One region of the Bradyrhizobium roseum genome, then DNA from elsewhere that is predicted to be linked to it. Evidence: riboswitches for the same ligand, from Rfam matches in the RefSeq annotation. Region 1 holds a riboswitch; the other holds the start of a gene.
What was found. A riboswitch is a leader RNA that binds a small molecule or an ion and turns the genes downstream of it on or off. The one in region 1 is predicted to bind S-adenosylmethionine.
Positions count from the first base shown of each region.

Region 2: it holds a riboswitch for S-adenosylmethionine, as region 1 does, so the genes downstream of both, metX (homoserine O-acetyltransferase MetX) here and QUH67_RS33495 (O-succinylhomoserine sulfhydrylase) in region 1, are expected to answer to the same signal.

Region 1 covers NZ_CP129212.1:7,058,798-7,065,813, reverse strand. Annotated here, with positions in the region: gene QUH67_RS33495 (O-succinylhomoserine sulfhydrylase) at 39-1,232, opposite strand; SAM riboswitch at 1,306-1,385, opposite strand; gene QUH67_RS33490 (2'-deoxycytidine 5'-triphosphate deaminase) at 1,495-2,601, shown strand; gene QUH67_RS33485 (MgtC/SapB family protein) at 2,617-3,858, opposite strand; gene QUH67_RS33480 (VIT1/CCC1 transporter family protein) at 4,053-4,748, shown strand; gene QUH67_RS33475 (PQQ-dependent sugar dehydrogenase) at 4,762-6,102, opposite strand; gene QUH67_RS33470 (MATE family efflux transporter) at 6,311-7,016, shown strand, end outside.
Region 2 covers NZ_CP129212.1:6,618,488-6,625,503, reverse strand. Annotated here, with positions in the region: gene QUH67_RS31355 (gamma-glutamylcyclotransferase) at 1-203, opposite strand, end outside; gene QUH67_RS31350 (DUF2125 domain-containing protein) at 300-1,487, shown strand; gene QUH67_RS31345 (prephenate/arogenate dehydrogenase family protein) at 1,692-2,627, opposite strand; gene hisC (histidinol-phosphate transaminase) at 2,624-3,718, opposite strand; gene QUH67_RS31335 (chorismate mutase) at 3,748-4,596, opposite strand; SAM riboswitch at 4,733-4,812, shown strand; gene metX (homoserine O-acetyltransferase MetX) at 4,895-6,100, shown strand; gene metW (methionine biosynthesis protein MetW) at 6,102-6,770, shown strand; gene QUH67_RS31320 (MBL fold metallo-hydrolase) at 6,885-7,016, opposite strand, start outside.

The DNA of each region.
Region 1 (7,016 bases):
AATGGTTAAAACGCTATTCGCCACCCGCCGTTCGCCGGTTACGCCTTCTCCAGCGCCTGTTCGAAATCCTCGATCAGGTCATCCACATGCTCCAGCCCGGCGGAGAAGCGAATGAACCCTTCGCTGATGCCGAGTTCGGCGCGCGCTTCCGGCGTCAGGCGCTGATGCGTCGTCGTCGCGGGATGCGTGACGAGGCTCTTGGCGTCGCCGAGATTGTTGGAGATGCGCGAGACCTGCAATGCGTTGAGGCAGCGGAAGGCGGCCTGCTTGCCGCCCTTGACCTCGAAGCCGATCAGGGTCGAGCCGGCGCGCATCTGCTTCTTCACCAGTGCGGCCTGCGGATGATCCGATCGTCCGGGATAGATCAGCCGCGATATCTTCGGATGCTTGGCGAGCGCGTCGGCCACCTTCGCCGCAGTCTCGGTCTGCGCGCGCACGCGCACCGCCAGCGTCTCCAGCCCCTTCAGCAGCACCCAGGCATTGAACGGCGACATCGACGGTCCGGTCTGGCGCATGAAATTGTGGATGTGCTCGGCGATGAACGCTTCCGACGACAGGATGATGCCGCCGAGGCAGCGGCCCTGGCCGTCGATGTGTTTTGTGGCGGAATAGACCACGACGTCGGCGCCGAGCGTCAGCGGGCTCTGCCAGATCGGGGTGGCGAACACGTTGTCGACGATCAGCCGCGCGCCGCCCTGGTGCGCGATCTCGGCGATCGACTGGATGTCCAGCACGTCGAGCGTCGGGTTGGTCGGGCTCTCCAGGAAGCACGTCTTCGTATTCGGCTGCATTGCGCGCTTCCACTGGTCGAGGTCGAGACCGTCGACGAGGGTGGACTGGATGCCGTAGCGCGGCAGCAGGTCCTCCACCACATAGCGGCAGGAGCTGAACATCGCCTTCGCTGCTACCACATGGTCGCCGGCCTTCAGTGGCGCGAGGATCGCGGTCGTCACCGCCGCCATGCCGGTCGCGGTCGCGCGCGCGGCCTCGGCGCCTTCGAGTTCGATCATGCGGCGCTCGAACATCGAGATGTTCGGATTGGAAAAGCGCGAATAGAGAAAGCCGGGATCTTCGTTCTTGAAACGCGCCTCGCATTGCTCGGCGGAGTTGTAGATGAAGCCTTGCGTCAAGAACAGCGCTTCGGACGTTTCGCCATATTGCGAGCGCAGGGCGCCGGCATGCACCAGCTTGGTTTCGGGACGGTAGCGCTTGTTCGTAGCAGTCTCAGACATGTGACCTCCGTCGTGACCATCTTTGGAAAATGGTCACAAAAAACCGGCCTGGAAAAATTTCCACAGGCCGGGATCACACGTGTCCCCGGCCTGTTTAGCTACTTATTTAACGTGGCTGCAAGCCGGCCGGCTCAAATCACCACGGGATAAGTCAGGGTGATATTCCCTCCCGCCCTTCCCGTCAAGGCGGCCATCGGATAACCCCTGAAAGCCCATATTTCCGAGGTTTGGATGCTGTTTGGGTTCTATTAAGGATTGCGCCGTGCCGTTCACGCTCCCGCCCGACGCCAACGGGATTCTGCCCGACCGCATGATCGCGGCAATGGCGGATGCGGGTCTGATCCTGCCGCAATATCCCTTTGTCGAAAGCCAGATCCAGCCGGCAAGCCTCGATCTGCGGCTCGGCGATATCGCCTACCGGGTGCGCGCGAGTTTCCTGCCCGGTCCCGACTCCACCGTCGCCGAGCGCATCGACGAGTTGAAGCTGCATGAAATCGATCTCTCCGACGGCGCGGTGCTGGAGACCAATTGCGTCTACATCGTCCCGCTGCTGGAAAGCCTGGCGCTGCCGCGAGAGATCGTGGCCGCCGCCAATCCGAAGAGCTCCACCGGGCGGCTCGACGTGTTTACCCGCGTGATCGCCGACGGCACCCGCCGCTTTGACATGATCGGCGCCGGCTATCACGGCCCGCTCTATGCCGAGATCAGCCCGAAGACGTTTCCGGTGCTGCTGCGCGAGGGCTCGCGGCTCTCTCAGGTGCGCTTCCGCACCGGCGATGCGATCCTCGACGCCGACGAACTCGACGCGCTGCATGATGCCGAGCGGCTGGTCGATATCGACGATGCGGATCTGGCCAATGGCGTGGCGCTGTCGGTCGATCTCTCCGGCGAGAAAGCTAATGGTTTTGTCGGCTACCGCGCCAAGCGCCACACCGGCGTGGTCGATATCGACCGCCGCAGCGGCTACGCGGTCGACGAATTCTGGGAGCCGATCCCGGCCCGGCCGGACGGCAGCCTCATCCTCGATCCCGGCGAGTTCTACATCCTGGCCTCGAAGGAGGCCGTGCAGGTGCCGCCGGACTATGCCGCCGAGATGGTGCCGTTCGATCCCCTGGTCGGCGAATTTCGCGTGCATTATGCCGGCTTCTTCGATCCCGGATTCGGCTATGCCGGCGCCGGCGGGCAGGGCTCACGCGCCGTGCTCGAAGTGCGCTCACGCGAAGTGCCGTTCATCCTCGAGCACGGCCAGATCGTCGGCCGGCTGGTCTACGAAAAGATGCTGTCGCGGCCCGACGCGATGTACGGCCAGAAAATCGGCTCGAACTATCAGGCGCAGGGCCTGAAGCTGAGCAAGCATTTCCGGGTGTAGGTGGTCGAGAGGCCATTACACCAGCACTGCGCCGGCCCATGCTGCGCCTGCGACCAGGATCAAGCCCGGGGTAAGACGCAACGCGAAAGTCGAGCTTCCGCCACTCCAGGCGAATATCATCTTGCTGATCGTATTGGTCGAGAAAGCGACGAGGATGGGAAGCACGGCATCAGCCGCTGTCATCTTGCCGGAAGCAACCAGCGAAGCGATCGCGATGGCCGCGGAATGCGTGTCGACGAAGCCGGCCGCCGCAGCCGCCACGATGACGCCGGTCTCGCCGAACCATTCCCGTAGCGCGGCGGAGGCGATGAGCACCGCGGAAAGTGTCAGGGCAAATACCAAAGCGACCGGGAAGCTGAAGGCGGGTCCTGGCTGCGGTTCGGCTGCGTCCCGCTCGCGCAAGGCCCATACCGTGAATCCGCCGCCATAGGCAGCGGCGGCCATGCCGGCGCAAAGCAGCGGCACGGACAGCGCGCGCAGAGTAGCCGGGCTCGTGGTTGCCAGCACCAGGCACATCTGAATAACCGTGGCGACTGTCGAGAGAGCCGCGCCCGCGACGGCTGCGCTGATGGCATCGGGATTCTTTTGAACCCGGGCGCCCATGGCGCCAATCGTGGCGGCACTCGAAATAAATCCGGATGCGAGGCCTGCGACAGGAAGCCCAAACCGCGCGCCGAGCATTCGAACAAGGATATATCCCGCGGCGCTGATAGCCATCACCAGAATGACGACGATCCAGATCGACCGTGGATTGAGCGCACCGTAGGGACCCATCGCCTGATTGGGCAGCAACGGCAGCACCACCAAGGTCGCGCCGGCGAAGATCAGTGCGTCGTTCACCTCTTTCACTGTGAGAACGGAACGCACGAAATGATGCAGAGGCGTTCGCGCCGCGAGCAGGGCGGCAAGGCCGACGGCGATGCCTGCCGCCAGCGCTGGCTGCTGCATCGCCAGACCGCCCAGCAACGCAGTCAGGATCAGCGCAATCTCGGTCGTAAGGCCGGGATCGTCGCTGCGGGATCGCAAATATGCGATCACCGTCAGCGCTGCCACACCTGTCACCGTGACAGCCAGCATGACTGCACCGCCGACCAGAACGCTGGCTGCACCGGCGAGTGAGGCGACGGAGAAAGTGCGTATCCCAGCCGGTGCGCGGGCTGGACCTCCTCCCTTGCGGCGTTCCCGCTCGGCGCCGATCAGAAGTCCGATGCCGAGTGCTGCGGCGAGATTCAGGAGCACGGACGGGAGGTCAGGCATGTTCTTCCTGTTCGCGGGGAACACCGTCGCCGTTCGGCACGTCGCCGCTGCCGCAGATTGATCAGATATCGAGCATGACGGCAATCGTCTGATATTGATTCAGATCATTACTGGCCGCTCGACGCTTTGGGAAGCTGACGAACTTCGTGACGCCGTTAAAGGTGGCGGCCCCACTCGACAGGAAAGATCGATCAATGAGTCGCCTCCATCGGGAGAACCATCTTGTCGAGCGCATCGGTTGGCTGAGAGCAGCCGTGCTCGGCGCCAATGACGGGATCATATCGACCGCCAGCCTGATATTGGGCGTCGCGTCCGCGGCGGCATCCCGCAACGATATTCTGTTGACCGGCGTGGCCGGGCTTGTGGCCGGCGCCATGTCGATGGCGGCTGGCGAATATGTCTCGGTCAGTTCACAGTCCGATACCGAACATGCAGATCTGGCACGCGAAAAGCGTGAGTTGGTGGACGACCCTGTGTTCGAGAGGGAAGAACTCGCTCAGGTCTATGTCGCGCGTGGCGTCGAGGAGGTGCTCGCGCGCGAAGTGGCCAGGCAATTGATGGTCAAAGACGCCTTGGGGGCACATGCGCGGGATGAGTTGGGTATTTCGGAGATCACCACCGCCCGCCCGGTACAGGCGGCGTTGGCATCGGCTGCGACCTTTTCCGTTGGAGCGGCTGCGCCGCTCGTGCTGGTTCTGGTTTCACCGGCCAATGCGCTGATCCCGATCGTCTCGGTGGGGTCGCTGCTGTTCCTGGCGCTGCTCGGTGCGATTGGTGCGAAAGCCGGCGGTGCGGGATTGTTAAAGCCGACCATTCGGGTGACGTTTTGGGGCGCATTCGCCATGGGACTGACGGCCGGAATCGGCGCGTTGTTCGGCAAAGTCGTCTGAGCGTCCTTGGCGGCTACCGCGCCGCCGATTTTGCCGACGGCGTTACGCGCCAGATCGTGTTGCCGACGTCGTCGGCCACCAGCAGCGCACCCTGCTTGTCGAGCCGGACGCCGACGGGGCGGCCTTGCGCTTCGCCCTTGTCGTTGAGGAAGCCGGTCAGCACGTCCTGCGGCGCGCCCGACGGCTTGCCGTCCTTGAAGGGCACGAAGATCACCTTGTAGCCGGCGCGGGGTTTGCGATTCCACGAGCCGTGCTGGCCGATGAAGGCGCCATCCTTCATCTCGGCCGGAAACAGGTTGCCCGTGTTGAAGACGAGCCCCAGCGAGGCCGTATGCGCGCCGAGCGCATAATCCGGCGCCATCGCTTTCTGCACCAAGTCAGGCCGCCGCGGCTCGACGCGGGTGTCGACATGGTCGCCGAAATAGCTGTACGGCCAGCCGTAGAACGCGCCGTCCTTGACCGACGTCATGTAATCGGGAACGAGATCATTGCCGAGTTCGTCGCGCTCGTTGACGACGACCCAGAGGTCGCCGGTCTGCGGATGAAATGACGGACCGTTCGGGTTGCGCAGGCCCGAGGCGAACACCCGCCATTGGCCACTGGCACGATCGACTTCCAGCACGGCGGCGCGATCCTTTTCGGCCTCGATGCCGTTTTCGCCGACATTGCTGTTGGAGCCGACGGTGGCATAAAGCTTGGTGCCGTCCGGGCTTGCCGTGAGGTCCTTGGTCCAATGGTGATTGAGTGTACCGGCCGGTAGGTCGGCCACCTTGACGCCGGCCGTTTCGATGTTGGTATCGCCCTCGCGATAGGGGAATTTCATGATCGCATCGGTATCGGCGACATAGAAGTCTTCACCGACCAGCACCATGCCGAACGGTGAATTCAGTCCGCTGAGGAAAACGCTGCGCGTCTCGGCAACGCCATCGCCGTTGGCATCGCGCAGCAGCGTGATGCGGTTGGCGCTCGGCACGCCCGCGCCGGCCCATTTCTGCGCCTGCTTAAAAATGAAACCCTTGATGCCCTTGTCGTCGTCCGGCTTGGGCGGCGCATTGCTCTCGGCAACCAGCACGTCGCCGTTCGGCAGCACATAGACCGTGCGCGGATGCTCCAGGCCGCTCGCGAAGGCCGTGACCATCATACCGTTGGCGGCGGTCGGCTTGGCGCCGTCGGGCCAGCGGTTGACCGACGCGATATCGACGGTTGGGATCCAGGAATGCTCGGGCGGCGGCAACTGGGGCGATGGACCAAAGCTCTGCGCCACGGTCGCAGTTTCCTTCGGCTCGTTACAGGCGGCCAGCGGCAGCGCCAGGGCAGCGATGCATACAGTGCGAAGAAAAAGCTTGTTGCGCATGGCGGGTTCCTCGGGGGTTGGCCTTACAATGCGGTCCACGCCCGATCGTTCATGCAGCCCGGCATGAACTTCGCGTGAGACAGGCGGCCGCGACATCCCGCCTGCAATCGCGCAGGCCCCCATTGCGCCTTTCGCAGGCGGAATCGCCGCTCGCCGTGCTAGGAACGGGCGCGCCGCGGCCATCCAAGTCCGCGCGCGGGGAGCTGAAATGTCCGATATCGGCGTTGCCGAAATTCCCGTCGACGAGGACGAACGATCGCTTCTGCCGCCGAAAGCGCCGGCGAAGAACGCGCTGCTCGATGGACCGATCCTGCGTACGCTGCTGTGGCTGGCGTGGCCGAACGTGATCGCGCTGACCGCCGGCACCTGCGTGGTGATCGCTGAAACCTCCTATATCGGCCGGCTCGGCGTCGAAGCGCTGGCCGCGATGGCGCTGGTATTTCCCACCGTGATTCTGACCATGACGATGTCGGGCGGGGCCATGGGCGGCGGCGTGGCTTCTGCTATCGCGCGTGCGCTCGGTGCCGGCGATACCGAGCGCGCCTCGACGCTGGCGTCGCATGCGCTCCTGATCGGACTTTGCTTCGGCCTGACCTTCATGCTGGGGATGCTGATCTTCGGCCCGGCGCTGCTGGAACTGCTCGGCGGGCGCGGCAATGTGTTGACGCAGGCCGTCGCCTACACGCAGATATTCTTCGGCGGCGCCGTCGTGCCGTGGCTGATGAATACGATGTCGGGCATCTTGCGCGGCACCGGCAACATGAAGCTGCCGTCGCTGCTGATGCTCTCGTCGTCGGCGTGCCAGATCGTTCTCGGCGGCTCGCTCGGCCTCGGCCTCGGCCCGATCCCGCAATTCGGCATGCGCGGCGTCGCGGCTGGCTCGCTGATCGCCTATCTGATCAGCATCTCCGTGA
Region 2 (7,016 bases), 440 kb from region 1:
TCGAGCCCGAGCACCAGGCCCGGCTTCTCCGGCGTACCGCGATGGACAAAGGAATAGACGCAGAGCGCGCGATGTTCGCCAATCAGCCGGGCCGGAACCCGTTCGATGAAGTCGAAGCCGGGGCGCCACATCAGGGAGCCGTAGCCGAACACCCAGAGGTCGCCTGCCGGGAAATCCTTGTCATTCAGCGTAATCGCGGACATCCCCGCAGCGCTACCAGAAAGCGAAGTGAAATCAATGCCTTTTGTTGCGGGGGCAGATGCTTATATTCGACAAAATCCAAAGCCAAAGGACGCCGCATGCCTGACATGATTCCCGCGCCACGCCGGCGTCCGCTGTGGCGCCTCTTCATCCTGCCCGCCCTCGTCGTCGTCGCCGCCGTGGCATGGAGCGCGTTCTGGTTCTATGCCGCGTCCGAGGTCGGCGTCCGCGCCGATGCTTGGGCGGCGCAGGAGGCCAAGGCCGGGCGGGTCTATGCCTGCGGCAAGCGCGAGGTGGCGGGTTTCCCGTTCCGCTTCGAAGTCAGCTGCAGCGATGCCAGTGTGTCGCTGTTCTCGCAGACGGCGGATGCGAAGGCGCTGTTCACCGCGCGGCTCAGCGAAATCCTGGTGATTGCACAAATCTACCAGCCGAAATTGTTGATCGCCGAATTCAAGGCGCCGGCGACGATCTCCGATCGTGGCCAGCCGCCGTCGATGAAGGTGAATTGGACCGTGGGCCGCAGCAGCGTCAGCGGACTGCCCGATATTCCCCAGCGCGCTTCCATCGTATTCGACAATCCGTCGATCGACCGCGTCAACGGACCGGTCGCGACGCCGCTTGCGAAGGCCGGCCATCTCGAACTGCACGGCCGCATCGCCGAAGGCTCGGCGCGGGACAACCCTGTCATCGAAACCGTGCTGCAGATCGTGGCCGGCAGCGTGCAGGAATTTCACCCGCTGCTGGCTGCGCCGTTTGACATAGACGTGCAAACCCGGCTGACCGGCTTGAAGGATTTCAGGCCAAAGCCTTGGCCGGAACGCTTTCGGGAAATTCAGGCGGCGGGCGGCCATGTCGAGATCGTGCGCTCGCGTCTTCAGCAGGGCGATCTGATCTCGGTGGCCGCGGGTACGCTGAGCCTCAACGCGCAGGGCCGGATCGACGGGGAGTTGCAGATGACGGTGGCGGGAATTGAGAAGGTGATCCCGGCGCTCGGCATCGAGAAGATGCTGGAGGAGGGCGTGCCGCAGGCCACGCTGGATCGCGTGGCGCCGGGCGTCAAGACGCAGGACCTCAACAACCTTTTCGGCGCGCTCGACCGGGCGATCCCCGGGCTCGGCAAGGTCGTCAAGCAGAACGCCGGCACCGCCGCCGCCGCGGGCATCAATGCGCTCGGCAAGGAAGCCGAACTGGAGGGCAAGAAGGCCCGGGCCTTCCCGCTGCGCTTCGCCGATGGCGCAGTGTTCTTGGGGCCGGTGAAGGTGGGGCAGGTGCCGCCGCTGTTTTGAGCCTATCCTGCGGTTCTGGAAAAACTCAGTGAATCCATCGCGTTAGCTACTGTGCATGAGGTTGTTTTCGATGTTTTGTGTTGCGGCCGGCGATCTCGGCATCGGATCGCTGCGGCCGCCGCTTGATCGGGCAACGCGCCGCGCCCCGTGAGGCGTCATGCACGGCGATGCGTCACCGCATGAAGATGCGGACCTGGCTCGCAGCTACTTCTTCGCCAGCGGCGGATGCGGCCGGCCGAAATCGGGCGCGGCCGAATCCTGGCCGATCTCGACGATGCCGCGGCGGATGGCGCGGGTGCGGGAGAAGTGCTCGAACAGCGCCTCGCCGTCATTGCGGCGGATCGCGCGGGTGAGTTTTGAGAGATCCTCGTTGAAGGTGCCGAGCATTTCCAGCACGGCCTCCTTGTTGTTGAGGAACACGTCGCGCCACATCGTGGGATCGGAGGCCGCGATGCGGGTGAAGTCGCGAAAGCCGCCGGCGGAAAACTTGATCACTTCCGACGACGTCACCTGCGCCAGTTCGTCCGCTGTGCCGACGATGGTGTAGGCGATCAGATGCGGCAGATGGCTGGTGATCGCCAGCACCAAATCGTGGTGATCGGGCGTCATGGTCTCGACCCTGGCGCCCATGCCGGCCCAGAACGCACGCAGCGCTTCGATCGCCATCGGATCGGTGCCGTCGGGCGGCGTGAGAATGCACCAGCGGCCGATGAAGAGTTCAGCGAAGCCGGAATCGGGACCGGAATGCTCGGTGCCGGCGACCGGATGGGCCGGGACGAAATGAACGCCATCAGGCAGATGCGGCGCCATCTCGCGGACGATCGCGCCCTTGACCGAGCCGACGTCGGAGACGATCGCGTCTCGCTTGAGATGCGGCGCGATCTCCTGCGCGACCGGCCCGCAGGCGCCGACCGGGATGCAGAGGATCACGAGATCGGCGTCCTCTACGGCTTCCGCGTTGGTCGCAAGCACCTGGTCGACGATGCCGAGTTCGACGACACGCGCACGGGTCTTCTCCGAGCGGGCGGTGGTGACGATTTCACTGGCGAGCCCCTGCGCCCGCGCAGCGCGCGCGATCGAGCCGCCGATCAGGCCGAAGCCGATCAGCGCGACGCGCCGGAAGATCGGCGTCGTACTCATTTGGCCGCCATGAAGTCGCGCAAGGCTTCGACGACGAGGCGGTTGGCCTCCTCGGTGCCGATCGTCATGCGCAGCGAATGGGGCAGGCCGTAATTGTTCAGCGCGCGCAGCACCAGCCCGCGTTTGGTGAGGAATGCATCCGCTTCCGCGGAGGTCTTGCCCTTTTCGGGAAAGTGGATCAGCACGAAGTTCGCCACGCTCGGCGTCACCTTCAGCCCGAGTTTGGTGATCTCTTCGGTCAGCCAGTTGCGCCACTCTTCGGTGAACGCCTTCGACATCTGGATATGCGCGGTGTCCTCGATCGCCGCCACCGCCGCCAGCATCGCCGGCGTCGAAACGTTGAACGGCCCGCGAATCCGGTTGACCGCGTCGACGATATTGGCGGGGCCGAACATCCAGCCAATGCGCAACGCCGCCAGCCCGTGGATCTTGGAGAAGGTGTGCGTCATCACGGTGTTTTCCGTGGTCGCCACCAGTTCCAGCCCGAGCTCGTAATCGTTGCGCGACACGTAATCGGAATAGGCGGCGTCGAGCACCAGCAGGACATGCGCCGGCAGGCCCGCGCGCAGCCGCTTGACCTCGTCGAACGGCACGTAGGTGCCGGTCGGGTTGTTCGGGTTGGCCAGCCACACCAGTTTGGTACGCGGCGTCACCCGCGCGAGGATGGCGTCGATGTCGGCGGTGAAGTTGGTTTCGGGTGCGACGACGTTCTTGGCGCCGTTCGCCATCGTGGCGATCGGGTACACCAGAAAGCCGTGCGCGGTGGAGATCGCCTCGTCGCCCTGCTTCAGATAGGTGTGCGCCAAGAGGTTGAGGATTTCATCCGAGCCGGCGCCGCAGATGATGCGGTTGGGATCGAGCCCATAGGCGCGGCCGATCGCTTCGCGCAGCACCCTTGAGGTTCCTTCCGGATAGTCTTCGAGATGCGCCGCCGCCTGCAGGTAGACATCCTTGGCCTTCGGCGACGGCCCGAACGGGGTCTCGTTGGCCGACAGTTTGAACACCTTGCGGCCCGGCTCCGGCACCGGCGTCTTGCCGGGTGTGTAGGGCGCAATATCGAGGATGCCGGGATTCGGCACGGGGCGGTTCATCTTCAACTCCGGAATGTCGGGGGTGGCCGTTAGGACTTTGCCGACCCGTTCGGGGGCACCGTATAGCGCGTTGCGTGGCCGCCGACGAGGGCCGACGAGCGTACCGAGGCGCCGGCCTGGATCAGAGCCAGCTTGATCTTCTCGAAGCCGGTACCGGCATCCGACACCAGCAGCGCCGCGCCGTCGAAAGCGGTATCGGGGACCGCGACGATTTCGGCGAGCGGTGCAACCGCGCGGGCGATGTCGGCGTTCCAGCCCGACACTCGCACGCTCCAGGTCTGCACTTCCGTCACCATGGCGTCGTCGGCCACGCGCGAGATCACGAACACGGGGAGCGCGGCCGGATGATCGGCGCGTTCAAGGAACGGCAGGCGCGCGATGATCTTCGGCGCGCCGTCCGCTTCCAGCGCAAGCCACCACGGTGTACGGCTGGAGATCGCCGAGACCAGCGCCAGATCGCCCTTCGATTTCGCCGCGGCCTCCACGGCAGCCTGCGCGCTGAAATGGCCGACATACGGCACGACGAAGCCAAAGTGAAACCGCGCCGAATCCCGCATCGCGGATTCGCCGACCGAGACGTCGGCATGCACCGCGAACGGCGCCTGCACGTAAGTGAACGTCGAGATAATGACGCGCCAGATGCTCTCGATGGTGTCGAGCGGCAGGATGCCGCGATGGCGCTTGACGAGCTCGCGCATCATGCTGGCCTCGCGTGCCGGACGGAACGCGGAGCCCACTTCCTGGGTCTGCTTCACCCGGATCAGCCGGTCGATGATGTCGCCGCGCGCCATCAGCAGGCGATGGACCTGCTCGTCGATCGCATCGATTTCCTTGCGCAGTTCCTGCAGGGAAGGCGGGGCCGGGGGGAGGTTGGACATGTTGCACTCGGCGGTCGGGATCCACATCTCTCCCCCATGGCTCGGGACGGTGCAAGCGCCTCCTCGCCATGAGGTGTCGACCGTGCCGGTTAACCACGCCCCTGCCTTGACGAAAAGCCCGCTTGAGGCTAATTTTAAGCCATTCCGTGGTCATTTGAGCCGGCCGGCTTGCAGCCACGTTAAACAACTCGCTAAACAGGCCGGGGACAGAGTTGATCCCGGCCGAACCTTTGTTCAGGCCGGGTTTTTTATGGCCTGATTCTGTCCGTGGGGCCTCCGCAAGGAGGTCGGTGCCGAAATGACCAACGTGACGTCGATATCCAGTCCGTCGATTCATAGCGAGGACCGCGCCCACGAGGCCGATCATCCGACCTCGACGGTAGCGAAGTTTGGCAACGATCAGCCGCTGAAGCTCGATTGCGGCATCGATCTCGCGCCGTTCCAGATCGCCTATCAGACCTACGGCGAACTGAACGCCGACCGCTCCAACGCGATCCTGATCTGCCACGCGTTGACGCTGGATCAGCACGTTGCCAACGTGCATCCTTTGACCGGCAAGGCCGGCTGGTGGGAAATCATGGTTGGCCCGGGCCGGCCGCTCGATACCGACAAGTATTTTATCGTCTGCTCGAACGTGATCGGCGGCTGCATGGGCTCGACCGGCCCGGCTTCGACCAATCCCGCCACCGGCAAGGCCTGGGGGCTGGATTTCCCGGTCATTACCATCCCCGACATGGTTCGTGCGCAGGCCATGCTGCTGGACCGGCTCGAGATCAAGACATTGCTGTGCGTGATCGGTGGCTCGATGGGCGGCATGCAGGTGCTGCAATGGACCGCCGCCTATCCGGAGCGCGTGTTCTCGGCGCTGCCGGTCGCCTGTTCGACGCGCCACTCGGCGCAGAACATCGCGTTTCACGAACTCGGCCGGCAGGCGGTGATGGCCGACCCGGACTGGCATCACGGCCGCTATTTCGAACTCAACACCCACCCGCATCGCGGCCTGGCGGTGGCGCGGATGGCCGGGCATATCACCTATCTCTCCGACGCCGCGCTGCATCGCAAGTTCGGCCGCCGGATGCAGGACCGCGACCTGCCGACGTTCTCGTTCGACGCGGATTTTCAGGTCGAAAGCTATCTGCGTTATCAGGGCTCATCCTTTGTCGAGCGCTTCGATGCCAACAGCTATCTCTACCTGACCCGCGCGATGGACTATTTCGATATCGCCGCCGATCATGACGGCGTGCTGGCGCAGGCGTTCCGCGGCATCAAGACCCGCTTCTGCGTGGTGTCGTTCACCTCGGACTGGCTGTTTCCGACGTCGGAATCGCGGGCGCTGGTGCATGCGCTGAACGCCTCCAGCGCGCGTGTATCTTTTGCCGAGATCGAGACCGATCGCGGCCACGACGCCTTCCTGCTCGACGTGCCGGAGTTCTTCGACATCGCCCGCGCCTTCCTGCAATCCGCGGACAAGGCGCGCGGTCTTGATACCAGTAAAGGTGGTTGAGATGGCGTTTCAGGAACAGGCCTTGCCGCTCGGTGGCATCGCGCCCGACCGCACGGGCAAGTATCGCACCGATCATCTGCTGGTCGCCGAAATGATCCCGGCCGGCTCAAAAGTGCTCGACGTCGGCTGCGGCGATGGCGAACTGCTGCAATTGCTGGAAAGCCGCGGCATCGACGGTCGCGGCATCGAGATCTCGCGCGAAGGCGTCAATCGCGGCGTCGCCAGGGGGCTGGCGGTGGTGCAGGGCGACGCCGACACTGACCTCGTCAACTATCCGGACGACGCCTTCGACTACGTGATCCTCTCGCAGACGCTCCAGGCGACGCGGCAGCCGAAGGTCGTGCTGGAAAACCTGCTGCGCATCGGCCGGCGCGCCATCGTGTCGTTTCCAAATTTCGGCTTCTGGAAGATGCGGTTGCAATTGCTGGTCGGCGGGCACATGCCGCGCACCGAAAATCTGCCGGCCACCTGGTACGACACGCCAAACATCCATTTCTGCACGATCAAGGATTTCGTGCAGCTTTGCGACGAGATCAACGTCAAGATGGAGCGTGCGGTCGCACTCGATCTCTACGGCCGTCCGGTGCCGCTGACGCTGCCATGGTGGGTGTGGAATATGTTCGGCGAGCAGGGCGTATTCCTGCTCAGCCGGGGCGGTGTGGGAAAGTAACGCGCAGGCGTCATTTCGGGGCGATGCGCAGCATCGAACCCGGAATCCATCTATCCACTCAACTTGCCGCCCGTTGGATTCCGGGTTCGCGCTGCGCGCGTCCCGGAATGACAGTCAATCGCGCCGCGATATCAACTGCAGTGTCTCTCCGTCCTGCGGTATCAAAAGTTGCTCCGGCGAGATGCCCTGCGCTGTCGCATGCCGCCGCAGTTCGCCGCGGGAAACGGTGGCATGGTCGAGCGATTC